DNA from 3 places in the Pseudoalteromonas sp. NC201 genome. Region 1 is predicted to be linked to each of the others. Evidence: predicted binding sites of a transcription regulator. Region 1 holds the regulator's gene; each other region holds the start of a gene.
The links. The regulator FliA, encoded in region 1, starts transcription of late flagellar genes. The targets are predictions, from matches to a motif close to CTAAAGNTNNNNNNNNNNNNGCCGATA.

Region 1 (5,108 bases):
CAATACTAATTCGCCAACCATATTCATGATTTCATCAAGACGTTTGGTATCAACTCGCACTGTAGTCTCAGCTTGCGCAGCAGGTTTCTTTGCAGCTGCTGGCGCAGAAGCTTTTGCAGGCTCTGGCTCTTTTTGCGGGGCTGGAGTCGCAGGTTTAGCTTCAACTTTAGGCGCAGGCTTTGGAGCAGGTTTCGGAGGTGGCGCAGCTTTAGCAGGCTCAGGTTGAGCTGGCTCAGCTTCTGAGATATCTGTCGGCGATTCATCTACCGCTTTAGGAGCACTGCCTTTACCATGAAGTTCGTCAAGCAAAGCCTCAAACTCATCATCGGTAATTTCTTCATCTCCAGAGGGCACACTCGCAGCGCCTGATGACGTTGCTTTAGCCGCAGGCTCACTGGCTTGAGAAGTAGCCGCATCTTCTGCATTTGGTGCTCCACCAAATTTCCCAACCCCATGGAGTTCATCTAAGAGATTATCGAACTCGTCATCGGTGATATCGCCGTCATCTGCAGTTGACACCGTTTCAGGTTTAGCCGCCGGTGCGACAGCAGGCGCATTACCAGAGCCGTGTAACTCATCTAATAGATTTTCAAATTCTTCTTCTGTTATCTCATCAATGCTAGAGCCGCTATCATCGCCTGAATCTGCGTCCGCATCGAATAGAATATCATCCGCACTTAAATCTGGTACAACAGACTCTGGCTCTGAAACAGGTTCCTCAATCACTTCACTGACTTCGTCTTCAGATGCTGGTTGGCTGAGTTTATGGAGGGTTTCAAGCAACACAGGATCGGCAGCTTCGGGTTCCTCTCGGTTTTGAATACAAGCGAACATTTCGTTGATCGTATCCAAAGATTGCAAAATAACATCCATTAATTCTGACGTTACTTTTCGCTGCCCTTGTCTTAGTACATCAAACACGTTCTCTGCACCGTGACAGGCATCAACCAGTTCGGTCATACCGAGGAAGCCTGCTCCACCTTTAACAGTATGGAAGCCACGGAAAATCGCATTGAGAAGTTCTTTATCTTCGGGATTATTTTCTAGTTCAACAAGCTGTTCAGATAACAGTTCTAATATTTCGCCTGCTTCAACAAGAAAGTCCTGCAAGATATCTTCATCGACTTCAAAGCTCATACACACTCTCCAACTAGAAGCCTAAACTAGATAGCAAGTCATCGACTTCGTCTTGACCAGAAACCACGTCATCTCGCGATTCAGCGTCAATAATTGGACCTTCAGGTCCAGACAATTCATCACTGATAGTCTCAGTTGTTTTTATTTCGTTTTCATTCGCATTTTCTGCAACTGCAGGCGCTTCATCCGAAGTACCAAACACAGTTAGAAGGTGAATGAGACTATCTTCTACTTCTCTCACAAGCTCAATGACTCGACGGATGACCTGCCCAGTCAAATCCTGATAGTCTTGCGCCATCAGCACATTAGTCATTAAGCCTTGTAATTCGTCTGTACGTGTCTTTGAAGTCTGCATAAAGCTGTCGAGATCATGACACAGAGATTTAAACTCACCGAGTTGAATATCTCTGCTCATCAACCGATCCCAAGTAGGCTTTATTTGTGCTAACTCATCCGCAAGATTCTGCGCAAGAGGTAAGCTTTCTTCGACCGCGTCCATCGTTTTATTAGCAGCGCTTTCTGTCATTTCCATAACATAATTAAGACGCTGCTTGGCGTCAGGTATAGCCTCTGTCGTGAGATCTGAGAGTCGAGTATCCAGCTCAAAGTTCTTCAAGGACTCGTGTAATTGGCGAGTTAGCTTTCCAACTTCTGCAAATAACTCCGATTGCTCTTTGTTAGCAGCTTCTAAAATCAGCTGGTCAGCTTTTTCTTGTTCACCTTGCTCTAGTAGCTCAACAAGTTGCTTGGCTTGTTCAAGTGTAATTTGCGGCGCAGCATTTACAGACATAGGCCATATCCCCTTGCTGTTTAGCCTAGTCGCTCAAATACTTTTTCAAGCTTAGTCTTGAGCGTACCTGCAGTAAACGGTTTAACAATATATCCGTTCACCCCAGCTTGCGCTGCTGCAACAATTTGTTCTTTTTTCGCTTCTGCGGTAACCATCAACACTGGAATGTGCTTAAGCTTTTCATCTGCGCGTATTGCACGAAGCAGATCAATACCTTGCATGCCCGGCATGTTCCAATCAGTTACTACAAAGTCAAACTCCTGATTTTGTAGCATCGGAAGTGCTGTACTACCATCATCAGCTTCTTGAACATTGGTAAAGCCTAAATCTCTTAATAGGTTTTTGATTATTCTTCTCATAGTAGAGAAATCATCAACCACGAGAATCTTCATGTTCTTATCCAAAACTTCCTCCAGTGAGGTTCGAACCCAACTATTTTATGTACTCTAATTTATCCAGTCATTGATTTTAGCTTTGAGCTTTATCATTGCCTGACCGTGAATTTGGCTTACTCGAGATTCACTGACATCAAGGATGGCACCAATCTCTTTTAAATTCATTTCGTCGTTATAGTAAAGTGACAACACCAGAGCATCCCTTTCGGGTAGTGCTTTGATAGCATTTACTAAAGACTCGTTAAAACGTTCATTTTTAACGTTATTAAACGGTTTGTCTAGCGCAAAATCGCTGTTTGCTGGGGTTATCACATCTTCATCAACCCCTAGATCCTCAATGCCGATGACTTTACTTGCATTTACATCATGTAAAATATGATGGTACTCATCTAAAGATATATCAAGTTTTTCAGCGATTTCAGTGTCTTTTGGTTCGCGGCCAAGGAGAGATTCGAGCTCAGATATAGCTTCGGCTACCATTCTGCTGTTTTTATGTACGGACCGAGGGGCCCAATCTCCGCGACGGATTTCATCTAGCATTGCACCTCGGATGCGTATCCCCGCAAAGGTCTCGAAACTAGCGCCTTTAGTAGCATCGAAATTTTTAGATGCTTCAATCAATCCAATCATACCTGATTGAATTAGATCGTCGAGCTGCACACTTGCCGGAAGCCGAGCGATCAGGTGACATGCCACTTTTTTGACAAGTGGAGCATGCCTCTCGACCACTTTATGGATATGGTCAGAAGTTTGATATCCCGCAGCTCTGTTGACCGGAGAAGCCATAATCACCCGTTTACAAGTTGTTCAATGAAAAATTCTAGATGACCGGAAGGTTGATGAGGAATTGGCCATTTAACTGCCTTGGCAGCAAGTCCTTTAATTGCAACTGCTGCTGGAGAGCTCGGAAATAAATCCACGATTGCTCTTTGTCTACGAGAGGACTTACGCATGTTTTCGTCAAATGGTACTGTGGCCACTAATTCCAATGCTACATCAAGAAAACGGTCTGTAACTTTTGAAAGTTTAGCAAATAATTCTTGCCCTTCACGCATACTGCGGACCATATTGGCAACTATTTTAAAACGATAAACGCCATGCTCTCTGCTTAAAACTTTGATCAACGCATAAGCATCCGTAATAGAAGTCGGTTCATCACACACAACAACCATCACATCTTGTGCAGCTCGAGAGAAGCTCAGAACCATATCTGAGATACCAGCTGCGGTATCAACAATTAAAACATCAAATTGAGTGTTAAGCTCGCTAAATGCGCGAATAAGTCCAGCATGCTCTGCGGGAGTCAACTCCACCATGCTTTGAGAACCCGAAGTAGCTGGCACAATTTTGATACCAGCGGGACCTTCTACGAGAATCTCATCTAGTTCACATTCACCCGACAACACATGTGAAAGGTTCTTTTCTACTCGGAGCCCTAACATCACATCACAGTTTGCCAAGCCCAAGTCCGCATCTAAAACGAGAACTCGCTGTCCTTGTTGGCCCATAGCGATGGCAGTATTGAGCGAGACATTGGTTTTACCCACCCCACCTTTACCACCGGTCACGGCTATTACTTTTACACCCTGGTTGCTATTTTGACTCATTCTACGCAGGCCACTTGCTTGATCTAAAACTGTGTTAATCATACATTCCTACTGACTCTGACGCTACAGGTACACGTCGAGAGTGCTGTGCTTTTATTCTTTTTAAATACAATTGCTCAGCCTTTTTTACTAGCTTTTGAGCATTTGCTACGCGAATGTCTTCTGGCACTCGCTGACCGTTGGTAAGATACCCTATTGGCAAGCGATTTTGAATCGCTATGCTAATTATCTCACCTAAACTTAGACTTTCATCAAGTTTTGTGAAAATACAGCCACTTAAATTTACTTTTTTGAAGTGTCTTACTGTTTCTTGTAACACATTCATCTGTGCTGTCGCACTCAACACTAAATAGCTACGAATATCTACTCTCGCGCTACGCATAAGTGTATTTAACTGTTCAGTTAAGCGCAAATCTCTTTGACTCATTCCCGCCGTATCTATTAATACTAGACGCTTATTGCGTAAATGATAAAGCACTTCTGCAAGTTCATTTGCATCTTTAACTTGTTTAACCGGACAACCGATGATTCTACCATAGGTAGCTAGTTGCTCGTAAGCGCCAATTCTATAGGTATCGGTGGTTATTAGCGCCACTTTATCTGCACCGTATTTTTGTGCGCCTAATGCCGCTAATTTTGCAACCGTTGTGGTTTTGCCAACACCTGTTGGACCAACCATTGCAAATACGCCACCTTGACGAAGAATATCATTGTTGGTGGTGTGCATTTGGTTAATTACCATATTCAACAGCGCGTCCCAAGCTTCTTTACGAGACACATCATCAGGGATAAAACATGCCATTTGCTCTGCAACGTCTTTGTCTATGCCCATTCCTTCCAGACGATCTACAAGGCACGCACGGGTTGGATCGCGACGAGCCATTTCTTGTTTCATTAGACCAGATACTTGATGTTCAAGTAATTGACGAATAGCGTTCATTTCTTCGCGCATTGCACTCATTTCGTCAGGCTTGGCATTTAACTCAGGTAAATCATCACCAAAACCGTTGTCTAATTCATCAGACTCGCTCCACTGCTGTGGTTGCTCAAATCCATCATCATCAAAGTCAAAAGATTGGCGACGAGCTTGCTGTGGCTTCGCTTGGTGCGCCGGCGCAGCAGTTTGTGTTTTACGTTGGCTGCTTAACATTTGCTCTGTATCAATCCCCGACTGGGAGA
Region 2 (5,108 bases), 1.8 Mb from region 1:
GAAAACTGTCGGAAATACAGTAGCATTTAAATATTTACAAGTAGAAGGTGTAATAGTTAATCCATGAATAGTCAAAACCAGCGCGTCGAGTTTATACAGCAAGCAATACATAGTGACGATTTTACGTGTGAGGCTATCACCTCGGATGCCAGTTTCCGGCGTTATTATCGCGTCAAACAACAAACGATGTCGTGGATCTTAATGGAGACACCGGTCGATAAACTCGATAATGCCCCTTTTATTGGTTTAAATACGGTGTTTGCAGAGCAAGGGCTCAATGTGCCACAAATCCTTGCAAATAATGAAGAACAAGGGCTGTTACTGTTACAAGATTTAGGTTCTGAGCATTTGGCCGATAGGTTGGCATTGCCTTCTCGGCTAGAGGATTATCGTGCGTTGATAGCGCTTATTCCAGAAATAGCCAAAACACCAAAGAGTGAATGGATGAAGCCCTATGATGCTGAGTTCGTTGATATGGAACTTAATATCTTTTACGAGTGGCTTGTAACAAAATGGCTTGGTTTAACACCCACCGAATATCAACAAGTGCAATGGCATAATGTGAAGTTGAAACTCGTTGATGCGATGACTCGTCAGCCGCAGGTTACGATGCATCGAGATTTTCATAGTCGCAACCTGATATGTCATCAGTCTCAGTGGTATCTCATTGATTATCAGGATGCGGTACAAGGACCTGTCACTTATGATGCGGTTTCGCTGTTGCGGGATTGTTATACTCGCCTTGATGCACATGAGTTTACCGAGCTTCAGCAACATAGCTTTGACTGCTTAAAAGCGGCAAATTTATTAGGCGATATGGATTTTAGCACCTACCAACATTACTTTGACTTAACGGGGATGCAAAGGCACCTTAAAGCTGCCGGGATTTTTACTCGTCTATTGCAGCGAGACGGCAAAGGCGGGTACTTAGAAAATATTTTGCCAACCTTACGCTACCTCGTTGAAGTAGCGAATAAGTATAAAGAATTTCAGTGGCTTGCAAGCTGGCTAGAGAATGACATAATGCCTCAAGCGCAGGCCAAATTAGGCACAAAATAGAAGTAACAATGAAAGCGATAATTTTATCTGCTGGTCGTGGTAAACGCATGATGCCACTGACCGCGAACCAACCAAAACCTATGCTTAACGTCGCAGGAAAACCACTACTTGAGCATCATATCGAGCGTTTAAAAGCGGCTGGGATCTGCGATATCGTGATAAATCTTGCATGGCAAGGTCAGGTGATAAAAGACTATTTCGGCAATGGTAGTCACTTCGGTGTCAATATTGAGTACAGTGATGAACCTGAGGGGGGATTAGAAACCGCAGGTGGAATCATTCAAGCACTGCCGATGTTATGTGAACAGGATGACAGCTTTATTGTACTCAATGGCGATATTTTTACGGACTATGATGTCAGCAGCTTGGTGCAGTTACAGCTCGGAAGCACAGCAGAGGGCCATTGCGAGGCGCACATTGTGTTGGTAGAAAACCCTGAACATAATCCTGAAGGCGATTTTTGCCTTGCCCATCAGCCGCTCAATCAGCAAAAGTATACCTTGTCTGGTATTGGCAAATATCACCAAAGTTTTTTTACCGAGCTTGGGGCTGGCTTTATAAAACTAGGGCCGTTGCTGCGCAGTGGGCTTGAGCAGCATAAAGTTTCTACTGAACTGTATTTGGGCGCATGGGACGACATCGGCACGCCAGAGCGACTAAAAATGATCAACGAAAAGTTAGGGTATAGCGATGTGGGGTAAATTATTAGGCACAATTTTCGGCTTTTTATTTGGTCGTTGGTTAGGCGCTATTTTAGGGTTTTATCTCGGCCATTTATTTGATAAAAGTTTGCGTCAGGATTTTGATAAAGTCGGTGGCTTTCAAGGTTTCATGAAAGGTGAAGATCTGCATGAGCGCCAAGCCTTGTTCTTTTCCAGCTGTTTTTCTGTGATGGGACATATTGCGAAGTCTAATGGTCGAGTCAGCGAAATCCACATTCAAGCTGCGTCTGCATTTATGAGCGAAATGGGCTTGCAGGGTGAAGAGCGAAAAGAAGCACAACATGCGTTTACTGCGGGAAAAAGCAGTGACTTTTCGATAAAAGAAGCGGTTACCGATTTTAAAGAAGCTTTTGCCAGACGCTATGACTTGAGGCAGCTGTTTTTAGAGATTCAAATTCAAATGGCATTTTGTGATGGTCATGTGTCTGATGCGGAGAAGGCCTTACTTAAACAGGTGAGCAAGTATTTAGGCTTTGCAGAAACACACTTTTTATTCCTGCTAAAACGCTACCAAGCAGAATTTGAGTTTCGCCGCTCACAGGCGTCGGGGAGATCGCAACATCAATACCAGCAACATGGCGGCCGTCAACCAGCATCACAAGATAATGGCTTAAGCCGTGCTAAAGCTTTGGCTGTACTGGGATTGAGTGAAGAGGCAAATGAGCGTGATATCAAAAAAGCTTACCGCAAACTGATGTCGCAGCATCACCCTGACAAATTGGTGTCTCAGGGATTACCTAAGCATATGATGGAAGTTGCAAAGCGTAAAAGCCAAGATATTCAGTCTGCCTATGAATATTTAAAAAAGAGCTAACTTGAAACACTATAAGACGCGTAAAAAGCCGAGTAACTCCTTTCTGAGCCTTTGATGTTGGAGTGGATCGGTTTTTTCTCCAAAAAGCTCCCGTTGGCGATAATCAAATTTACTGTTTTTTCTCGCCCAGCGCGCTCTGTCCGGCGTATTGTCGACCACAATAGGATTGTCAAAACTGTAGTAAACATCCAGTAAAGCAGGGCTTATCAGAGAAAGGTTGGATGCTAAGTGCTTTTGCCGCGTTGCATTAGGCAGTTGTGGGCTAACAACGGCAAAGGCATCGATACGTAGTTTGGGCAGAGTAGCTAAGTGCTCACCGAATAAACCTGCGCTATTACCAAATGCGACAACCACCAACTTTTCTGTTTGAGTCATGGACAGGGTGTTGTAAAGCACCTCAAAGCGGCTGATCAGGGCCATTTTATATTCGTCGAGATTAGATTCTGAAATGGGTGCAAGCGTTTGCTGAGCCGGTTTTTCAGCATCGGGGAGCGCGATGTCTTGCTCTAGCAGACTTGGTGCATAAGAAAGGTCCGGCGGAGTAAGGGTATAGGTGTCGTAGCCATCATCGCTTAAGCGCTTTGCAAGAAAGCTTATGCCGCTGTTATTGAGGGGCGGAGTTTGCATGTCTGGTAATAAGATCACGATGCCTTCACGAGCAGCTGCCATATATTCTTGATGAAATACATAAAAGCTTTCGTTTTCGCTTTCCAGTTTCATCAGTTGCGATGGCTCGTAGAAGCGATTAGCGTCTTGCTGATAAAGAGAACCAAGTGGTGCTGCGTCAATATGTTCTGCTGCAAAAGTCGTCGCGGGTAAAGTGGTAACAAGTAATAAAAGCGTTCTGATGATCATGGTACAAGCGCGTAAAATATCATAATTGGTTATCGACCAGTTAAGTGAAAGCTTTAGCTGTCGCTATTTTTTAGCGTTTTAAGTTAAACTGCTCGGCAGTGGAAATGAAAGGAGAAATTTGTGCAGTATAAAGATAGCAAACGAGACTATCTCTTTATGTTTTTAAAAGGGGCCGGAATGGGAGCTGCGGATGTTGTCCCAGGCGTTTCTGGCGGCACCATTGCTTTTATTACCGGCATCTATGCACGCTTTTTAAATGCCATCAAAAGTGTGAACTTACAGGCTTTGAGCACATTGCGCCGTGACGGCCTAAAAGCAACGTGGCAGTACATTGATGGTAGCTTTTTACTGGCGGTATTTTCTGGTTTGCTCATCAGTGCAGCGTCTTTGGCGAAGGTGATCACTTATTTATTGGAAGCACACCAAACACTGGTATGGTCATTTTTCTTTGGTCTTATCGTCGCTTCTTTTATTTATGTTGCAAAACAGGTCTCTCATTGGAACGGCCAAAATATTATCGCCTGCGTAGTTGGTGCTGTCGTGGCCTTTGCTATTACTTCTCTTTCACCAGCTGAAGCGCAAGCATCTCATTGGATGTTTTTTATCTCAGGTGCTATTGCCATTTGCGCGATGATCTTACCTGGGATCTCAGGGAGCTTTATTCTACTGTTATTGGGTATGTATGGCCATGTACTCAGTGCGGTGAACCAGCTTGAATTTGGCTTAGTGAGTCTATTCTTACTAGGTTGTATTGTGGGGTTAATGTCGTTTTCGCGCCTACTCAGCTGGCTATTGGCGCACTATCAACAAGTAACGTTTTCGCTACTAGCTGGCTTTTTACTTGGCTCGCTTAATTTATTGTGGCCTTGGAAACAAGTGCTTACGACTTACGTGAATTCCAGTGGTATAGAAAAGCCATTGAGTCAGGCCAATATTTTGCCAGCACAATACAGTACGCTGTATGGTCAAGACCCGAATACGTTGGCATGTATTGCGCTTGCCATTGCAGGCCTTGCGCTGATCTTAACCATTGAAAAGATAAGCGAAAAATATTAATAACATAGACATCTAGAACAATAGATACGTGTTGAGCTTACGTGTCTATTGTTCTAAACCACCCAGTCACAGAAAGTCGCGGCGCTTTTGTAAATGGCGCGACGTAAGTCACAGAATGAATTTTACTTACATCAAAAACCACCAGTGAATTGAACTTAGGTGCATAACTTTTAGTGGGTGTGCCATCACGTTCAAAAAACTGCAGTAGCCCGCCCCAGTCAGGGTGCCAACTTTTGCTTAGGCTAAGTACATAGGCATAAACCCGGCCCTCAGCTTCAACAATATCATTATGTCGCGTTAAATACTGACCACCAATAAATCGTGTTGCTTGGGCAGAGGTACGGATAATGTTCTGTCCAGATATCGCGGAAAAGCAGGACTGTACAGCGCTACTATTGAGGTTATTGTAGAGCTTTTTCAGCGCCTCAGGGCTCGTCGATTCTATGGAGTGGCGGCCATACATAAAACCAACGCCACGTGATGCATAGCTATGTATATCTTCGAGCAAGGCTTGCTGCTCTTGCGGTGTTAAGGCAAGAATATCACTGTCTTTGACTGATTTTGCTGTCCCGTTATGAAAAAGTGCGAGTTGGTAGTCTAGG
Region 3 (5,108 bases), 1.6 Mb from region 1:
AGAAAGACCGGATCAAAACGGCATTCATTACCTTTTTACCACCGCTTGGCTTTGCCCTCTTTTATCCAAAGGGCTTTATTATGGCACTGGGATATGCAGCGATTGCGCTCGTGGTGTTAGCGGTATTTCTACCAGTTGCTATGGTATGGAAACAGAGAAAAACCAGAGGTAATGATGGATATCAGGTTAAAGGAGGTACGCTTGGACTAGGACTTGCCGCTGTTTTCGGTGTGATGATCATCACCTCTCAGCTAATGCAAATGGCTGGCCTTATTCCTAGTTTGGGGTGAGCAAAGCAACTGCAAATTAACCTGAACCTTGGATAAGGCATTAATTATCCGAGGTTTAGGTTAGCTAGTCGTTTCTGCTAATCTATTTTCCCTAGCCAGTCTCGCTTCTTTTCTATCTTGCATTAGTTTCCAAAAGGTAAAGACTGGCACAAATGCTAAACACAGAGTAGCCACATTAACCATAGGAATAATTGTAGGATACAGGTAAGTTGAATAGGACAGATCCATAAAATGTCTGTCGACAAGTCTAAAAAACTGTAATAGCGGAGCTGGAATAATGATTATTTGAGCAAGAATACTTTGCCATAGATACATCTTATCTTTAACAGCCCAGTAAGCAATAATTGCCATGAAGACAATGTCTGAAAGGGCCCAATATATGTATCGAAACACCTTAACATCATCGAATTGCATAACCCAATCGTAGGTTAGCCATCCTAATATATAAAACATTGCAACCAAAGACGAATATCGCAGTGCTTGTTTATCTCGCACCACGATGCACATTACTACCGCTAAAAAAGAAACCCAAATACTGTATTCCTGAAAAAACAGTCTAATGGGTTCCCATTCAGGCCACATATACCTTAACGTCCTGCGTCTGGTTTCTGCTCTTCATCACCGTTATCACCACCACCACCATTGTTTCCAGGCAATCTATAATTTTTAACGTCCATCATTTTATCCTTATCGAGAGTTTGTAGAGCAGCTAGAACTTTAGCGAATTCCCTGTAATTTGGCAACAAACTGTAACTAATTTTTCCTAACTTCAATAGGGTCTGATTCTTTCGCTTTACCCTGTAAAATCGAGATTTCGACACGCCGGTTTCGGCGCCTATCTGCATCGCTGTCATTAGGTACTAAAGGTCTAGTGTCTGCATGACCAACTACGACCATTCTGTTCTTATCAAAGCCACGGACGCGCTCCATTACAGTCGCAACGGCTACCGCTCTAGTTGCCGATAAATCCCAGTTATTCGAATAAAGTTCGTTAGTCACTCTAAAGTCATCAGTGTGACCCGACACTGTAATTTCACCAGGTACATCTTTGAGCAGCTCTGCAATTTCGGCAATCACAGGTTCAAATTTAGGTTGTAGAAACGCACTTCCCGCAGGAAAAGAACCATTTTCTTGGATGCGAATAATAATTTGCTGCCCTAATGACTCGAGTTCAATTGCACCATCCATAATTTGCTTTTCTAGCTGCTGTGCAATCTTTTTAACGAGCTCGTTTACTTGCTCTTGGTCCGCAGAAGCAATTGCTTGCGTTGACGCCATTTCCTGTGCAGTACTGGCAGACTCACCACCACGCTTATTACCTCGTTGCTCCTGTCTGCCACCCGCCGAAGCCTCGTCACCAGCTTGGAACTCTAGCATTTGCTGCGTCATTTCTACGGTTTGCTGTTGAATCGTTTCAATCGGTGTTGGTTCTGGCTTTCCTGGAGTAAATTCCATCGCAATCACGCTGGTACCCTTAGGAATATCTTTTACTTCAATTTTATTTTGCACACCAAAAGCAAACTTCATCGATCCTGCAATTTGCTTAAACTTCAGTACATCCATTTCGGAGAATGCCAATAGCAGTACGAAGAAGCACATTAACAACGACATGAGATCAGCAAACGTTCCCATCCAGGCAGGAAGACCTGGGGGGGGACATTTACATTCTTTCTCATCTGACATGATTATTCCTCAGCCTCAGCGCCACGTTTAGATTCTGGCAGATAGTTTTTCAAGATACCTTCAATGACTTTTGGATTTTGGCCATCTTGAATGCCTAAGATTGCATCTAAGATAAGGCGCTGGTTTCGCTCTTCTTCGTCTTTACGAAGTTCAAGCTTAACCTGAATTGGGATTGCAACCACGTTAGCCAAAAACGCACCGTATAAAGTTGTCAAAAGTGCAACAGCCATAGCAGGTCCAATTGCTTTTGGATCATCCATGTTAGATAACATCGCTACTAGGCCGATGAGCGTTCCAATCATCCCCATAGCAGGAGCGATATCGGCGAGGGACTTAAATAAGCCAGCGCCTAACTCGTGTCTTGAGGACGTTAGGGCAATATCTTTTTGCAATGTGGCACGCACAACATCAGCATCATGCCCATCGACTAACATATCGACACCTTTACGCATAAACTGGTTGGGGATTTCGGCTTCTTCTAACGCTAAAAAACCACCTTTGCGAGCTGAATCAGCAAGCTCAACGGCTTTTTCAATCAGCTCTTCCGGAGTTTCAATCTTGAACATGAAGGCCTTCCCGGCCACTTTTCCAATTCCGAAAAACTGTCCAAGCGTAAAGTTAGACAATACGATAAAAATTGAACCACCAAATACGATAACGACGGAAGGCGTGTTATAGAACATAGCGATCTGGCCATCACTACTTAGTACCATGGACATTACAATTAAACCTATGGCACCCAGGATCCCTATTACCGTTGCTAAATCCACATGTCCTCCGGGGGAAGTTATTTGTGATAAATCACGCAGTTATTGTTGTTTGAGTTATCGGCAAGTTTTTCTACAACTTAACACTATTATATTAAAAAGTGTTTAAAATGCGAGTTTATAGCAGATCTTGTAATGCTGATACTCGGTCAGATCAAAAAGTCACTGGTTTTTTTGACCTTGGCGCGCAATCACCCTAAAATTGCCACACTTTTACTTTACGGGTCAGCGTGACATATGGCAGTAAAAAAACCAGACAACTTGAGCTTTGAAGAAGCCATGCAAGAACTGGAGCAAATCGTTGCAGACATGGAAAACGGTAGCTTACCTTTAGATCAAGCACTTAAACAGTTTGAACGCGGGATAAAACTCGCAAAAGCTTCAAATCAGAAACTTCAGCAAGCTGAACAACAAGTCGCTATTTTAATGGGCGAGGATGAACAAGCACAATTACAGCCATTTGATAACGAAGCCTAATGTCGAAAAAATTACAAGAAAAGCTCCAGTTTGCTAAAACTCGTGTAGAAAACACCGTTTTACACTATTTTGATAGTGTGCTTGAAACTGAAGAGAATATAAAAGCGGCTACACGCTATAGTATAGAAAACGGCGGCAAACGCTTGCGACCGTTTTTAGTGTATTGTACTGGTGAATTATTTGGTGCTGCTCCAGAAGATTTAGACAAAGCTGCAGCCGCAATAGAGTGTGTGCATAGCTACTCTTTGGTGCACGACGATTTACCTGCTATGGATGATGATGATCTCAGACGCGGCCGTCCAACTTGCCACATCCAATTCGATGAGGCGACCGCGATTTTAGCTGGTGACGCTCTGCAAACGCTGGCATTTGAACTGCTAAGTGAACATCCATTCGCGGTAAGCCACCATGCCCAAATAAAAATGATTTCAGTGCTAGCCAAGGCATCGGGTCTACAAGGTATGATAGGCGGTCAAGCACTCGATATAGCAGCAACCAATCGTTTAATTACGATAGATGAGCTCGAACGTATTCATAAGCTAAAAACAGGTGCACTACTAAGCTGTGCAGTAGAACTTGGGATCTTATGTAGCGATCCGGAACGTGTTTCAGAGCAAGCACGTGATGCGATACGTACTTATGGACGTGCAATTGGCCTTGCATTTCAAGTCAGAGATGACATTCTTGATGTAGAAGGTGACACATTTGTGCTTGGTAAACCTCAAGGCTCTGATTTAGAACATAATAAATCTACCTATCCAGCATTATTGGGGTTAGAACAAGCAAAAGAAAAAGCTGAACACTTGATAGATGAAGCTTTAGAAGCGCTTACACGTATCAACGGTAATACAGAAATACTTGCAGATTTAGCAAAATACATCATAGATCGAGAATATTAAGCTGACGTATAAAATAGCTACGCCAAGCTAAGAAAATATTCACAAGAACTTTGTAAACGCTGGCTAACATAATATTATGACAAGTTAGTGAAGAATTTTAATAATTATGAAGTGGACCACGTGAGTAATTGCGCTGAGATTCACTTAGGACTCTGATAAATACCATGAAACTTGATAGTAGCAAGTATCCCTTACTCGCGTTAATTGACGAGCCAAGTCAACTCCGTCAATTACCCCAGCACAAGTTAACCGCCTTTAGTGATGAGCTTCGCGAGTATTTGCTGAACTCAGTCTCTCAAAGCAGCGGTCACTTTGCATCTGGTTTAGGCACTGTAGAGCTTACTGTAGCTTTACACTATGTGTATAACACACCAAGCGATAGGCTCGTTTGGGATGTAGGTCATCAAGCCTATCCGCACAAACTACTTACAGGTAGAAGAGATAGGATGCATACGATCCGCCAGAAAGATGGCCTGCATCCTTTCCCTTATAGAGAAGAAAGCGAATACGATACGTTTAGTGTTGGCCACTCAAGCACTTCTATATCAGCGGCACTTGGTATGGCTATCGCGGCTGAAAAAGAAGGGATTGGACGTAAGACCGTCGCCGTTATTGGTGATGGTGCAATGACCGCGGGCATGGCGTTTGAAGCCATGAATCACGCAGGCGACATCAATCCAGATATGTTAGTGATCCTAAACGACAACGAAATGTCTATCTCTGAAAACGTTGGCGCACTCACCAATCATTTCGCGAAGATCCTCTCTGGTAGCTTTTACACCAATATTCGAGAAGGCAGCAAAAAACTGCTGTCTGGTGTGCCGCCGGTTAAAGAGCTTGCAGGCCGTATGGAAGAGCATTTAAAGGGGATGATAATCCCTGGTACTTTCTTTGAAGAGCTAGGCTTTAACTATATTGGCCCAATTGACGGACATAACGTAGATACTTTGGTAGATACGCTGCGTAATATGCGTAACCTAAAAGGCCCTCAA

Region 2: PNC201_RS14175 (DUF3530 family protein) is a predicted target of FliA. The motif match lies at 3,481-3,507, and genes of this name have one in related genera.
Region 3: pomA (flagellar motor protein PomA) is a predicted target of FliA. The motif match lies at 2,799-2,825, and genes of this name have one in related genera.

The regions. Positions count from the first base shown of each region.
Region 1 is NZ_CP022522.1:1,474,494-1,479,601, reverse strand. Features, by position in the region: gene PNC201_RS06040 (chemotaxis protein CheA) at 1-1,137, opposite strand, end outside; gene PNC201_RS06035 (protein phosphatase CheZ) at 1,151-1,927, opposite strand; gene cheY (chemotaxis response regulator CheY) at 1,948-2,331, opposite strand; gene PNC201_RS06025 (RNA polymerase sigma factor FliA) at 2,374-3,108, opposite strand; gene PNC201_RS06020 (MinD/ParA family protein) at 3,111-3,971, opposite strand; gene flhF (flagellar biosynthesis protein FlhF) at 3,964-5,108, opposite strand, start outside.
Region 2 is NZ_CP022522.1:3,253,060-3,258,167, reverse strand. Features, by position in the region: gene PNC201_RS14190 (aminoglycoside phosphotransferase family protein) at 64-1,059, shown strand; gene murU (N-acetylmuramate alpha-1-phosphate uridylyltransferase MurU) at 1,068-1,760, shown strand; gene djlA (co-chaperone DjlA) at 1,750-2,595, shown strand; gene PNC201_RS14175 (DUF3530 family protein) at 2,605-3,450, opposite strand; gene PNC201_RS14170 (DUF368 domain-containing protein) at 3,571-4,506, shown strand; gene PNC201_RS14165 (2OG-Fe(II) oxygenase) at 4,544-5,108, opposite strand, start outside.
Region 3 is NZ_CP022522.1:3,076,018-3,081,125, forward strand. Features, by position in the region: gene PNC201_RS13365 (aromatic amino acid transport family protein) at 1-290, shown strand, start outside; gene PNC201_RS13370 (hypothetical protein) at 351-872, opposite strand; gene PNC201_RS13380 (flagellar motor protein MotB) at 1,044-1,973, opposite strand; gene pomA (flagellar motor protein PomA) at 1,976-2,743, opposite strand; gene xseB (exodeoxyribonuclease VII small subunit) at 2,978-3,217, shown strand; gene ispA ((2E,6E)-farnesyl diphosphate synthase) at 3,217-4,116, shown strand; gene dxs (1-deoxy-D-xylulose-5-phosphate synthase) at 4,281-5,108, shown strand, end outside.